3 regions of the Streptomyces sp. NBC_00223 genome follow, and region 2 is predicted to be linked to each of the others. Evidence: riboswitches for the same ligand, from Rfam matches in the RefSeq annotation. Region 2 holds a riboswitch; each other region holds the start of a gene.
What was found. Region 2 has a riboswitch for S-adenosylmethionine ahead of OHA30_RS02345 (putative leader peptide). Riboswitches for the same ligand answer to the same signal wherever they lie in the genome.
Positions count from the first base shown of each region.

Region 1: it holds a riboswitch for S-adenosylmethionine, as region 2 does, so the genes downstream of both, thrC (threonine synthase) here and OHA30_RS02345 (putative leader peptide) in region 2, are expected to answer to the same signal.
Region 3: it holds a riboswitch for S-adenosylmethionine, as region 2 does, so the genes downstream of both, OHA30_RS29810 (ABC transporter substrate-binding protein) here and OHA30_RS02345 (putative leader peptide) in region 2, are expected to answer to the same signal.

Region 1 covers NZ_CP108109.1:3,199,122-3,203,504, forward strand. Annotated here, with positions in the region: gene OHA30_RS13350 (cold-shock protein) at 371-574, opposite strand; gene OHA30_RS13355 (MoaD/ThiS family protein) at 1,010-1,285, opposite strand; gene thrC (threonine synthase) at 1,282-2,592, opposite strand; SAM riboswitch class I at 2,610-2,740, opposite strand; gene OHA30_RS13365 (glucosyl-3-phosphoglycerate synthase) at 2,906-3,871, shown strand; gene OHA30_RS13370 (alpha,alpha-trehalose-phosphate synthase (UDP-forming)) at 4,354-4,383, shown strand, end outside.
Region 2 covers NZ_CP108109.1:521,634-526,016, forward strand. Annotated here, with positions in the region: gene OHA30_RS02330 (amino acid ABC transporter ATP-binding protein) at 1-103, opposite strand, end outside; gene OHA30_RS02335 (amino acid ABC transporter permease) at 178-1,251, opposite strand; gene OHA30_RS02340 (putative leader peptide) at 1,465-1,593, opposite strand; SAM riboswitch class IV at 1,838-1,949, shown strand; gene OHA30_RS02345 (putative leader peptide) at 1,988-2,152, shown strand; gene OHA30_RS02350 (NtaA/DmoA family FMN-dependent monooxygenase) at 2,433-3,806, shown strand; gene OHA30_RS02355 (flavin reductase family protein) at 3,803-4,383, shown strand, end outside.
Region 3 covers NZ_CP108109.1:6,974,900-6,979,282, forward strand. Annotated here, with positions in the region: gene OHA30_RS29805 (acyltransferase family protein) at 1-965, shown strand, start outside; SAM riboswitch class IV at 1,203-1,313, shown strand; gene OHA30_RS29810 (ABC transporter substrate-binding protein) at 1,688-3,373, shown strand; gene OHA30_RS29815 (ABC transporter permease) at 3,459-4,383, shown strand, end outside.

The sequences.
Region 1 (4,383 bases), 2.7 Mb from region 2:
GCCCGCGACGGACGGCCAGTCGTACGCCGGTTCCTTCCCGGCGCCCGAACGGGCCTCACCGACCCGGTCCTGTAGCACTCTCACTCGGAGAGTGCTAACGCCAATGATTAGCACTCACCCCCATCGAGTGCAAGCGCCCCCGGTCGGTTTCCCGCCCCCCGGACGGCCCGCGAACGGCCTCCGGGCGCCCGCCGAACGGTCTCCGGGCGACCCCTCGACGACCCCCGAACGGCCCCGAGGGGCGCCCCCGGAAGACCCCCGGAACGCACCCCCGCGCGCACGCACAGCACGCACAAAGGGCCCGCACCCGGTGAGGTGCGGACCCTTCATGCGTGAGTACGTCGCGTCGATGGCCGAACGCGCCGGGATGTCAGCCTGCCAGTCGGACCATGTCCGCCTGCGGCCCCTTCTGACCCTGCGAGATCTCGAACTCGACTCGCTGGCCTTCTTCGAGGGTGCGGTAGCCGTCCATCTGGATCGCGCTGTAGTGGACGAAAACATCCGCACCACCGTCGACCGCGATGAAGCCGTAGCCCTTCTCCGCGTTGAACCACTTGACGGTGCCCTGAGCCATTCCTAACTCCCCTATTACTGGCCCTATCGCGGCCCCGCACTCCGCGGGGCCGGGTCAGACCTCACCTCACGAAGTACCCCTTACCATCGGCAGGTTGGGGACCCTGTGAGGCGTGCGCCGGAACGCGTCGACCGCGGCTGAATGTATCTGCACGGATGCCCACTGCAACAGGTCAATCGGACGAGAATTCTGGGCCCGATCCATCGGAAATACCCCAGGAAAAAACGATAATGCGGGGCATCTCGGGCCAGACAAAAGGGGACCAAGGGAATATTACGACCATGAATTTGGCGATAAATCGCCGCACCAACCTCAGCGGCGTCTCACTTGCCCCTGGCAACTGTACAACTTTTCAACTACCCCGGGAGACACGGGTGCCCCGCCCACCCAAAGGGGTGAACGGGGCACAAACCGGAAGAACCGGAGCGGACCGTGTCAGCCGCCGGCAACCGCCGGAATGATCGACACGCTGGCGCCTTCCGGCACCGCCGTGGCAAGGCCCTCGGAAAAGCGGACGTCGTCGTCGTTGACGTACACATTCACGAAACGCCGGAGCTTTCCGGCGTCGTCGAGAACACGGGCCGAAATACCCGCGTGATTCTTCTCCAGCGACTCGATGACCTCGGCGAGCGTCGAGCCCTCGGCCGGCACTTCGGCCTGGCCGCCGGTGTAAGTACGGAGAATGGTGGGGATACGTACAGAAGCACTCATGCGAGGCCAGCCTCTCGGAACGCGTCAAGGGTCGGGCGAATGGTCGCGGTCGGTCCGGTGGTCGGCGCCACCGCGTCCAAAGTCTTCAGGCCGTCGCCCGTGTTGAGCACGACGGTCTCGGCGGCCGGGTCGAGCTGTCCGCTGTCGATGAGCTTCTTCAGCACGCCTACGGTCACCCCGCCGGCGGTCTCACCGAAGATGCCCTCCGTGCGGGCCAGCAGCTTGATCGCGTCCACGATCTGCTCGTCGTTGACGTCCTCGACCGCGCCGCCGGTCCGCCGGGTGATGTCCAGGACGTAGGGCCCGTCCGCCGGGTTGCCTATCGCCAGCGACTTCGCGATGGTGTCCGGCTTGACCGGGCGTACGACATCCTGGCCGGCCTTGAACGCCGTCGAGACCGGGGAGCAGCCCTCGGCCTGGGCGCCGTAGATCCGGTAGGGCTTCTCCTCGACCAGGCCGAGCTTGATCAGCTCCTGGAGACCCTTGTCGATCTTGGTGAGCTGGGAGCCGGAGGCGACCGGGATGACCAGGTTGTCCGGCAGCCGCCAGCCGAGCTGCTCGCAGATCTCGTACGCCAGGGTCTTGGAGCCCTCGCCGTAGTAGGGCCGCAGATTGACGTTGACGAAGCCCCAGCCCTCGCCGATCGGGTCGCCGATCAGCTCGGAGCAGAAGCGGTTCACATCGTCGTACGAGCCCTCGATGCCGACCAGGTCGCCGCCGTAGACCGCGGCCATGACGACCTTGCCGGTCTCCAGGTCGTGCGGGATGAACACGCAACTGCGCAGGCCCGCCCGGGCGGCCGCGGCGCCGACCGCGCCGGCCAGGTTGCCGGTGGAGGAGCAGGACAGCGTGGTGAGGCCGAAGGTACGGGCGGCCTCAAGGGCGATGGCGACGACCCGGTCCTTGAAGGAGTGCGTCGGGTTGCCGGAGTCGTCCTTGACGTACAGGCCGCCGGTGACGCCCAGTTCGCGGGCCAGGTGGTCGGCCTTGACGAGCTTGGTCCAGCCCGGGTTGATGTTCGGCTTGTCGGCGACGTCCGCGGGGACCGGCAGCAGCGGCGCGTAACGCCAGATGTTGGCCGGGCCCGCCTCGATCTGCTTGCGCAGCGCCTCGGGGTCGCCGAGCGGGAGGTCGTAGGCCACTTCGAGCGGCCCGAAACACTCCTGGCAGGCGAAGATCGGGCTGAGCGGGAAGCGGGTGCCGCACTCGCGGCAGGAGAGCGCCGCGGCGGGGCCGAAGGGGGTGTCCGCGGGCGCGGAGTCGGTCGCGGTGTCCGGAGTCGTGTTCTCGACGGTCTGCGCAGCCATGGTGGCGAGGCCCTTTCTCCTCATCTTCCTCGCGACGCACTTCGCCACGAGACGGAATTGGCACCTTCCCCACCGTGATGACCTCGCGGTCGGCGGGAGGGTTGCCGGGGCTTCAACGGGCCGTTCCCTCTGCCCCTCTGGATGAGCGGTATGGCACCGGACGCTTCGGTCCAGGCGTTTGTCATACGTAACGACCCCCGGCATGCGGCGGGCGTACGCGTTGTTCAAGACTGTAACCGACAGGGGTGACCCTTGAGATAGTCGTCCGTACCGCGAGATGGATCACAGCCCCGATCAGCAGGGAGAATCGTACGTGCTCGATGAGGTGGAGCGCTGGCTGGAAACCCGGTCGTGGCCGGGCACCGACCGTCCGCTCGACCTGCTGCTCGCGGCCAAGCGCGCGGCGGGTCCGCAGGGCACGGTCAGCGTGGTGCTGCCCGCGCTGGACGAGGAGGCGACGGTCGGCGAGATCGTCGCCGCGATCCGCCGCGATCTGATGTCGCCCGGGGTGCCGCTGGTCGACGAGCTGGTCGTGATCGACTCCGGGTCGCGGGACGCCACGGCCGAGGTCGCGGCGCGCGCGGGGGCCCGGGTGATCCGCCGGGACGACATCCTGCCGCGGCTGCCCGCGGCGCCGGGCAAGGGCGAGGTGCTGTGGCGTTCGCTGCTGGTGACCGGCGGGGAGATCGTCTGCTTCGTGGACGCGGACCTGCGGGAGTTCGACGCGTCGTTCGTGTCCGGGATCGTCGGGCCGCTGCTGACCGATCCCGGGGTGCAGCTGGTCAAGGCGATGTACGACCGGCCGCTGGAGACCGGCGGCGCGGTCGTGCCGGCCGGCGGCGGCCGGGTCACCGAGCTGGTCGCGCGGCCGCTGCTGAATCTGCACTGGCCGCGGCTGGCGGGTTTCGTCCAGCCGCTCGGCGGGGAGTACGCGGCGCGGCGCTCGCTGCTCGAACGGCTGCCGTTCCCTGTCGGGTACGGGGTGGAGCTGGCGATGCTGATCGACGCGTTGGGCCTGGTCGGCCTGGACGCGCTCGCCCAGGTGGACGTGGGCGTGCGGCATCACCGTCACCAGGACGGGCAGGCGCTGGGGCGGATGGCGGCGGCGATCTACCGGACGGCTCAGTCGCGGCTGAGCCGCGGGCCGCTGGTGCGGCCGCGGCTGACGCAGTTCGAGCGGGGGGAGGAGGGGTTCGTCCCCAGCACGCTTCCCGTTGACACGGTGGAGCGGGTGCCGATGGTGGAGATCCACGAATACGTCTCCCGCCGCGCGGCCTAACCCCGCCCCCCACCGGCCGGTGGATCGCGTACGACCGCAAGGGGCACCGCCCCTTCAGGGGCGCGAGGAACTGCGCGACCAGCCCACCACCGGCCCGGCGGCCAAAAAACCGACCGTACGGGGCAGCCCCCTCCAGGGGCGCGAGGAACTGCGCGAGCAACCGGCCACCGGCGGTGGCCGAAGAACCGACCGTACGGGGCAGGACCCCGTGGCCCGCTGCGGCGCCGTCGTGGCCGTTCGCGCAGTTCCCCGCGCCCCTGGGGTGGCTGAGGCCCATAGTCCAGCGGGCCACCGTCATGGCTGAGCGCGCAGTTCCTCGCGCCCCTGACGGGGCTCTCCTGCCTCGGCGGCGGAGAGACGCGCCCCAAAGGTGGCGCTGGGGGTACCCCCGGGCGGAGCCTGGGGTGGCTGGGCCCGGTGGCCCGGTGGTCCCCGGGGCCGGGGGACGTTTGAGAGGGGGCGCGCGGGGCTAGGGTTTCGGCATGGTCGGAACGCAGCCCGCTGCCCGGATT
Region 2 (4,383 bases):
CGCCCTCCAGTACGACGTTCGCGCCGAAGCTCTTGCGCAGCCCGCGGACCCTGACCAGCGGCCGTTCGTTCCCGGCGGCGGTCCCGGCCGCGGTTCCGCTCACGGCGGCGGCCTCGTTCACGGCCCCGGTCTGCGTACCGTCCGCGGCCGTGCCCCCGGCCGCCTTGCTGATCGCCGTCATGACAGCCCCGCCAGATCGGTCCTGGCCGAGCCGAACAGCGGGAGGTTGGCCCGCGTCACCTGCCAGAAGCCGCGCTTGGGGCCCCCGGCGCCGCGGTTGCTGCCCCGGGCGTAGTACCGCTCGACGTAGTACTGGCCGATGGACAGCAGCGTGGTGAGGATGATGTACCAGATGGTGGCCACCAGCAGCAGCGGCATGATCAGGTAGTTCTGGTTGTAGATCAGCTGGACCGAGTACAGCAGGTCCTCCACCGCGATGACGCTGATGATCGAGGTCGCCTTCAGCAGACCGATCAGCAGATTGCCCGAGGCGGGCACGATCGCGGGCATGGCCTGCGGCAGCACGATCTTGCGGAAGATCCGGCGGTTGCCGAGACCGAGCGCCTGGGCCGCCTCGGTCTGGCCGTGGTCGACGGACAGGATGCCGCCGCGGACGATCTCCGAGGAGAACGCGGCGATGTCGAGGGTGAGTCCGACATAGCCCGCGAGGATGCCGCTGAACAGATGCGCGGTCTTCACGGTGACGAACTCGTGCCCGAACGGGATGCCCAGCGACAACTGGGGGTAGAGCGAGGCGAGTTCGTACCAGAAGAGCAGCTGCACCAGCGGCGGCACCGAGCGGACCAGCCAGACGTAGCCGAAACTCAGGCCGCGCAGCACGGGGTTGCCGGACAGCCGCATCGCGGCGATGCCGATGCCGAGGAGATAGCCGCTGACCATGACCGCGCCCGTGAGCCACAAGGTCAGCTCAAGGCCCTTCATGATCGAGCCGCGGACGAAGTAGTCGCCGACCACGTTCCACTGGAAGCGGTGGTTGGTGAACAGGGTGTGCACGAGCATCGCGAACAGCACGAGCAGTACGGCGGCCGAGGCCCACTGGCCCGGGCGGCGCAGCGGTACCAGCCGCGCGGCCAGCAGTTGCCCGTCCGCCGGCCGGACGTCCAGCGGCCGTACCGACCCGGAGCCGGGGTCGGAGTCGGAACCGGAATCGGCGTCGGTCGCCAGGGCGGTCCCGGGGGGATGGTGCTCGGGCGAGGGGGGCCTGAGCCCAGGGGTCTCCTGCTGTTTCATCGTCGGTGGTTCCCGTCTCGTCGGGGGTCACGGCAGCGCTGTGCAGCGGCAACGGCCGTACGGGGGCGCCGTGTCGCCGATGAGGGCTACTGGAAGGGAGCGGAAGGTGCCGCGGGGACGCCGCACCGGGCGCACACCGCGGTCGGCGGTACGCCGCCGTGAAGGGCGATGGACGTGCGTGGACGGCCGGGCGGACCGGGAAGAGTCAGTCGGTCAGCGGGCCGGGGTCGTCGCGGGACACAGGGCGCTGCTCACGCGCAGCAGGTCCACATGGCGACGGGACACCCGCAGCTGGAAGAAGTCGGCCGGACGCGGCGCGCCGCAGTGGTGTCGTGCGCTCATGTCCCCGTCCCCTCGGTCTCGTCGGCGGTGTCGTCCGCCGTCCTCCCGGCCCCTCAGGGGGCTCCGACCGGCAACGGTATCCGCCCGCCGACTTTCAGACAATCCCCGCGGGGGTGACGGACGTCGCACCCGCCGGACGGCCCGCGCGCGGCCCGGGTGCGGCAAGGGAACCGCAGGCCGTGACCTGGGGGCGGGTCCGAAGGGGGATTGTGTTCGGCGCCGGTACGGAGTTACCGTGCAATCAGGTCATGAGTGTCAGCGACAAGCCCTGGCTCGCTGACCGGCAACCCTCCTTCGCGGCGGGGTGCTCCAGGTGACGACCGGGCGGAGCCGACGGCGGCCCGCAAGCGCGAGCTCGAATCGGCGCGAGCCGATCGAGGGGGGAGGTGACACGGTGCGGACAGCTTCGCAGGAGATCTCGGGGCGGACCATGACCGCGGTCGCCACCTACTCGCGGCGCCACATCGATCTGCAGCGTGTCGCCGGCGCCCTGTGTCCGGCGTACGAGAACGCTCCGCCGCGGCTCGCGAACTCCCGGGACACCGCCGTCCAGCTCTGAACCCCACCCCCTCCCCCGTATCCGCGCACATCGTGCGCCGGGTGCGGCCCCCTTCGGCGTGTCCACGTTCCCGTACGGGCCCGCAGGTCTCCGCCGCGGCCCGTACGCCTCCCGTACAGCGCTTCGTACCGCGATCTGCCGCACACCCGCGTCCCGACGCCGTGACGCCCTGACGTCCCGACGCCGTGACGTCCCGACGCCGTGACGCCTTGAAGCCCGCCCGCCCGCCGCAACGCCCCCCTCAGCGCCGCCCGTGATGCCGCAAGGAGGCACTTCCCGCATGACCGAACCCGTCAAGCAGATCCACCTCGGCGCGCCCTTTCCCGGCGTGAACAACACCACCGTGTGGAGCGACCCGGCCGCCGGCAGCCAGATCGACTTCAGCTCCTTCGTACACCTGGCCCGGACGGCCGAGCGCGCCAAGTTCGACTTCCTGTTCCTCGCCGAGGGGCTGCGGCTGCGCGAACAGGGCGGGAAGATCTACGACTTGGACGTGGTCGGCCGCCCCGACACCTTCACCGTGCTGTCCGCGCTGGCGGCGGTCACCGACCGGCTCGGACTGGCCGGGACGATCAACTCGACCTTCAACGAGCCGTACGAGGTGGCCCGGCAGTTCGCCTCGCTCGACCATCTGTCGGCCGGGCGCGCGGCCTGGAACGTGGTGACCTCGTGGGACGAGTTCACCGGGGAGAACTTCCGGCGCGGCGGCTTCCTCGCCCAGGAGGACCGCTACGAGCGGGCCACCCGCTTCCTCGCGGCGGCCGGGCGGCTCTTCGACTCCTGGCGCGGTGACGAGATCGTCGCCGACAAGGAGTCCGGGACCTTCCTGGGCGAGCCCCGCCCGGGGCGATTCGACCACCACGACAGCCAGTTCGACATCAGCGGGCAGTTCAACGTCCCGCGCAGCCCGCAGGGCCGGCCGGTGATCTTCCAGGCGGGCGACTCCGAGCAGGGCCGGGAGTTCGCGGCCTCGGCGGCGGACGTCATCTTCACCCGGCACGGCGCCCGGGAGGAGGGCCGGGCGTTCTACGCCGACGTCAAGGCGCGGCTGGCGAAGTACGGCCGCTCCCGCGACGAGCTGCTGATCCTGCCCGGCATCACCTTCGTCCTCGCCGACACCGAGGCCGAGGCGCAGGAGAAGTCGCGGCTGATCCGCCGTCAGCAGGTCGGCCCGCAGACCGCGATCAAGCTGCTGGAACAGCTCTGGAACCGCGATCTGAGCGGCTACGACCCGGACGGCCCGCTGCCCGAGTCCGATCCGCTGGTCGGCGAGGACCACATCTCGCGCGGCCGGGCGGGCGTACGGACCCGGCGCGACCCGCTGGTCACCGCCGCGCGGTGGCGGGCGCTGGCCGAGGAGAAGAAGCTGTCGATCCGCGAGCTGATCATCGAGGTGACCGGCCCGCAGTCCTTCGTCGGCACCCCGGCCAAGGTCGCCGAAGCCCTCAACGACTCGGTGCAGTCCGACGCCGCCGACGGCTTCATCGTCGCCTCGCACCTGACACCCGGCGGTCTGGACGACTTCGCCGAGACCGTCGTCCCGCTGCTCCAGGAGCGCGGGGTTTTCCGCACCGAATACGAAGGCACCACCTTGCGCGACCACTTGGGCCTCACCTCGGCCAGGCGGCCCGCTCTGGAAGGGAGTTCACGATGACCACGACCAGGGCGCAGTGCCTGGACGACCGCCGGCAGCGACCCGGCCCGCGAGCCGCGGGCCGGCCGCCGTCGCCGAACGGCCGCGGTGAGCCGACCGTCACCGAGCCATCCGCCACGGAGCCGTCAGAGGTCACCGAGCCAGGCGGCGCAGGCGAGCCGTCAGCCGTCACTGAGCCATCCGTCGTCGACGCGGCGCTGCACCCGACCGAGCTGCGGCGGGTGTTCGGGGCCTTCCCGACCGGCGTGACGGCCATCGCCGCGCTGGTCGACGGCGTGCCGGTCGGCCTGGCCGCCAATTCGTTCACCTCGGTGTCGCTCGACCCGCCGCTGGTGTCGGTCTGCGTCGCGCACACCTCGACCACCTGGCCCGCGCTGTCCGGCCTCGCGCGGCTCGGCGTCAGCGTGCTCGGCAGCCACCAGGAGCGCGCGTGCACCCAGCTCGCCGCGCGCGGCGGCGACCGCTTCGCCGATCTCGACTGGACGGCCACCGACGACGGCGCCGTGCTGATCGACGGCGCGAGCGCCTGGTTCGACACCAGCGTCGAGCAGCACATACGGGCGGGCGACCACGACAT
Region 3 (4,383 bases), 6.5 Mb from region 2:
CCCGCACCGGGGACATCGGGCTGCGGCAGTTCTACCGCAGGCGCTGGCTGCGGCTGGTGCCCGCGCTCCTGGTGGTCTGCGCGCTGACCGCCGCGCTGACGCTCTCGCCGTTGCAGAGCTTCACCAACGGCTGGACGGCCGCGCTGCTGGCCGCCGCCTCCCTGGTCAACATCGTCAGGGCCGCCCAGTCCGGCGCGTACTCCGGGGTCACCGCGCCCCTGGGCCACACCTGGTCGCTCGGCGTCGAGGAGCAGTTCTATCTGCTGTGGCCACCGCTGCTGCTGGCCCTGCTGCGCCGGCTGTCCGCCCGTACGGTGCTGGTCGCCGTGAGCGTGCTCGCGCTGCTGCCGGTGCTGTGGCGCTTCCACCTGTGGGACCCCACCCAGGCCCACCGCATCTACAACGGCCCCGACACGCGGGCCGACCAACTGCTCGCCGGGGCCGTACTGGCGATCCTGCTCGCCCGGCTCGGGACCGACAACCCCTGGCGGCGGACGCTGGGCATCTGGGCGGCCCGGCTGTGGCCGCCCGCGCTGGCGCTGCTCTGCCTGATCGCCTGGCGGGTGCCGGTCACCGGGGCCGGCGCCTGGACGAAGCCCGTCTACACCGTCGGCTTCCTGGTGATCGCGCTGCTGACGGTGGTCCTGCTCGCCTCGCTCGAACTGCGGCCCCGCGCGCCGCTGGCCCGGCTGCTGTCGCTGCTGCCGCTGGCGTGGGTCGGCCGCAACCTCAGCTACGGGCTGTATCTCTGGCACTATCCGCTGATGCACGCGCTGAGCGACCTCGGCGTCGACCGGATGCTGCTGCCCGCCACGCTCGGCACGTCCTTCGCGGCGGCCCTGGCCTCGTACTACCTCGTCGAGGAGCCCTGCCGGCGGTTCAGGTACCGCCGCGGCGGGAAAATCTCCTCGGCGGCCACGCCGGCGCCGGCGGCAATCGAGGCGGTTTCGGGACGCGCGCGGTAGGGGTCGCGCCGGCGGACGCGGCGGCACCGCGAGCGGCCTGGCGTGTCGCCCCCGACCGGTGGTCGATCAGGTGAACGTTCCTCGCATAAGGGCACTTTTACGGCGTGTTCGCCTCTCTTTGTCGACAAGACGACCGGTGTGTCGGGCAGTTGAGGCCCACGCGCGTGACGGCTCACGAACTCCGGTGCTGCCGAAGGCTCTTGACCGGCGGGGAACGCCTGATCTAACTTGCTCCCACGCCACGAGTTCCGGTGCTCAAGCCCTGGCTTGCCGGACAGCAACCCTCCGACGCGGTGAGGTGCTCCAGGTGAAGGCTCGGCGGGACGCCGCGTCCCGCAAGCGCGAACACCGGCCCAGCGCCGGACCGACCAGGGGGAGGACGGCGTGACCGGGCCCATCGGGTTGCCGTACGCCGCAGTGCGCCCCACGCCCCCGGCCGCGGCGCTCTTCAGCCGCCGCCACATCGATCTGCTGCTCGTGTGCAGCTCGCTCTGTCGGAGTTGACCTCGGCCGGCCGCCCCCGCGGCCGCCTTTCCGGCCGTCCCCGACGACGGCCGGGACGCCGCTGACCCCGCCCCCTTCCGGCGCCACACCCGCTGCCCCGCCGGGCAGCGCGGCGGCGTCCGTGTCGGCGGGCGCGTGATCCGACTCCCTTGCGACGCCCGGCGCGCCACGCGCCGCGGGCCCGCCTCCACACGCAGACGCGAGAGCAGAGACCCACCATGACACTCCGTTCCTCCCGGCGTTCCCTTCCCGGCCGCTCCTCCCGCCGCCCGCTCGTCCGCGACGGCCTGGCCGCCGTGTCGCTCGGCACGGCCGCACTGCTCACCCTGGCCGCGTGCACCAGCACCAGATCTGACGACGGCGCCCAGGACTCCGGGCAACAGGGCGCCAAGGCGGTCACCATAGGCACCACCGACCAGGTCTCCAGCCTCGACCCGGCCGGTTCCTGGGACGCCGGCTCCGGCACCATCGAGAGCGAGGTCTACGCGACCCTGCTCAGCACCCCCAACGGTTCCTCCGATGTCTCGCCCGACCTGGCCGCGTCGATCAAGCTGAGCAGCCCGACGCAGTACACGGTGACCCTCAAGCCCGGTCTGAAGTTCGCCAACGGGCACGAACTGACCTCCTCCGACGTCAAGTTCAGCTTCGACCGGCAGCTCGGGATCGCCGACAAGAACGGCCCCTCGTCCCTGCTGCACAACCTCGCCAAGGTCGAGGCCCCCGACCCGGCCACCGCGGTGTTCACCCTCAAGTCGGCCAACGACTCGCTCTTCCCGCAGGTGCTCTCCACCAGCGCCGGGCTCATCGTCGACGAAGAGGTCTTCCCCGCCGACAAGATCCTCGACGACACCGCGATCATCGCCGCCAAGCCCTGGGACGGCCCCTACCGGATCGACAGCTACGACCGGAACTCGCTGGTGTCCTTCAGCGCCAACAGCGCCTACCAGGGCCTGCTCGGCACCCCGAAGGCCCCGAAGGTGCGGCTGAAGTACTACACCGACGCCAGCAACCTCAAGCTCGACGTCCAGCAGGGCAGCATCGACGTCGTCTACCGCACACTGACCATCGCCGACCTCCAGGACCTGTCCACCAAGAAGGGCATCACGGTCCACACCGGCTCCGGCAACGGCATCCGCTACATCGTCTTCAACTTCAAGACCCAGCCCTACGGTTCGGCCACCAAGCAGGCCGACCCGGCCAAGGCGCTCGCGGTCCGGCAGGCCGTCGCCGACTCCGTCGACCGGGCCCAACTCGCCCAGCAGGTCTACAAGAGCACCTACCAGGCGCTCTACTCCTCCGTGCCCGAGGGCATCACCGGCGCCACCGACTCCTTCAAGCCCCTCTACGGCGACAAGAACGGCGGCCCCGACAAGGCCGCGGCCGCCAAGAAGCTCAAGGACGCCGGCGTCACCACCCCGGTCACGCTCAACCTCCAGTACAACACCGACCACTACGGCTCGTCGTCCTCCGACGAGTACGCGCTGATCAAGACCCAGCTCGAAACCACCGGCCTGTTCAAGGTCAACCTCCAGTCCACCGAGTGGGCGCAGTACGGCAAGGACCGGGTCGCCGACCAGTACCCGCTCTACCAGCTGGGCTGGTACGCCGACTACCTCGACGCCGACGACTACCTCGCCTCCTTCTACGCCGCCAACAGCTGGGTCTCCAACGGCTACCAGGACACCGAGGTCCAAAAGCTCGTCAAGCAGGAGGAGACCGAGACCGACCCGGCCAGGCGCACCGCGATCATCCAGCAGATCCAGGACAAGGTCGCCCGGACCATCCCGCTGCTGCCGCTGCTCCAGGGCTCCACCGCGATCGTGACCCGCGCCGGCATCAGCGGCGTACCGGACCAGCTGACCAGCGCGTACTCGTTCCGCTGGGCGGAGCTCACCAAGAAGTGACCGTCCACCAGACGGAGTCCGCGCGGACGCCCGGCCCGGTGCCGGGCGTCCCCGCGGCCACCACACGCGGGAGCAGGTGCACAACGTGACAGCACTGGTCGACATCGACCCGCCCGAGGACACCGCGCAGCCGCCGGCCGCCGCGGGCCGGGCCGGGCGGCTGCTGGGCAGCGGACTCGTCCGCTACCTCGCCATACGCTTCGTGCTGATCTTCCCCACCGTGTTCGTCCTGGTCAGCATCGTCTTCTTTCTGATGCGGGCCACCGGGGACCCGATCAGCACCGCGTTCGGCGACCGGCTCACCCCGGACCAGCTGCACGCCAAACTCCACCAGGCCGGATACGACCGCCCGCTGCTCACCCAGTACCTGGAATACCTCCGCTCGGTCGCCACCGGGAACTTCGGCCGTACCGCCACCGACAACCAGGCCGTCTCCCAGGTGCTGCGCACCTACGGCGCCGCGACCCTCGAACTGGCCGGGTACGCGCTGCTGGTGGCCTTCGCACTCGGCCTGCCGCTGGGCATGGTCGCCGCCCGCTACCGGGACCGGGCGCCCGACGCCGTACTGCGGCTGCTGGCGATCCTCGGCTACGCCATGCCGGTGTTCTTCGTCGGACTGCTGCTCAAACTCGTCTTCGCGATCTGGCTCGGCTGGCTGCCCGTCTCCGGCCGGGCCGGGACCGAGGTGCAGCTCGAACTCCAGAACCAGATCAGCACCACCGGCATCTACCTGGTCGACGCCCTGCGCAGCGGTGACGGCTCGGCGGTCGCCGACGTGCTGCGGCACGCCGTGCTGCCCGGCCTGGCCCTCGGGCTGCTGGTCGCCGGGGTGCTGCTGCGCCTGGTCCGCGCCAACCTCACCGGCACGCTCTCCGCGGACTACGTCGACGCCGCCCGCTCCCGGGGAGTACGGCCCTTCCGGCTGATCAGCCGGCACGCGCTCAAACCGGCGCTGATCCCGATCGTCACCGTGCTCGGCCTCCAGATCGCCGGGCTGCTCGGCGGGGCGG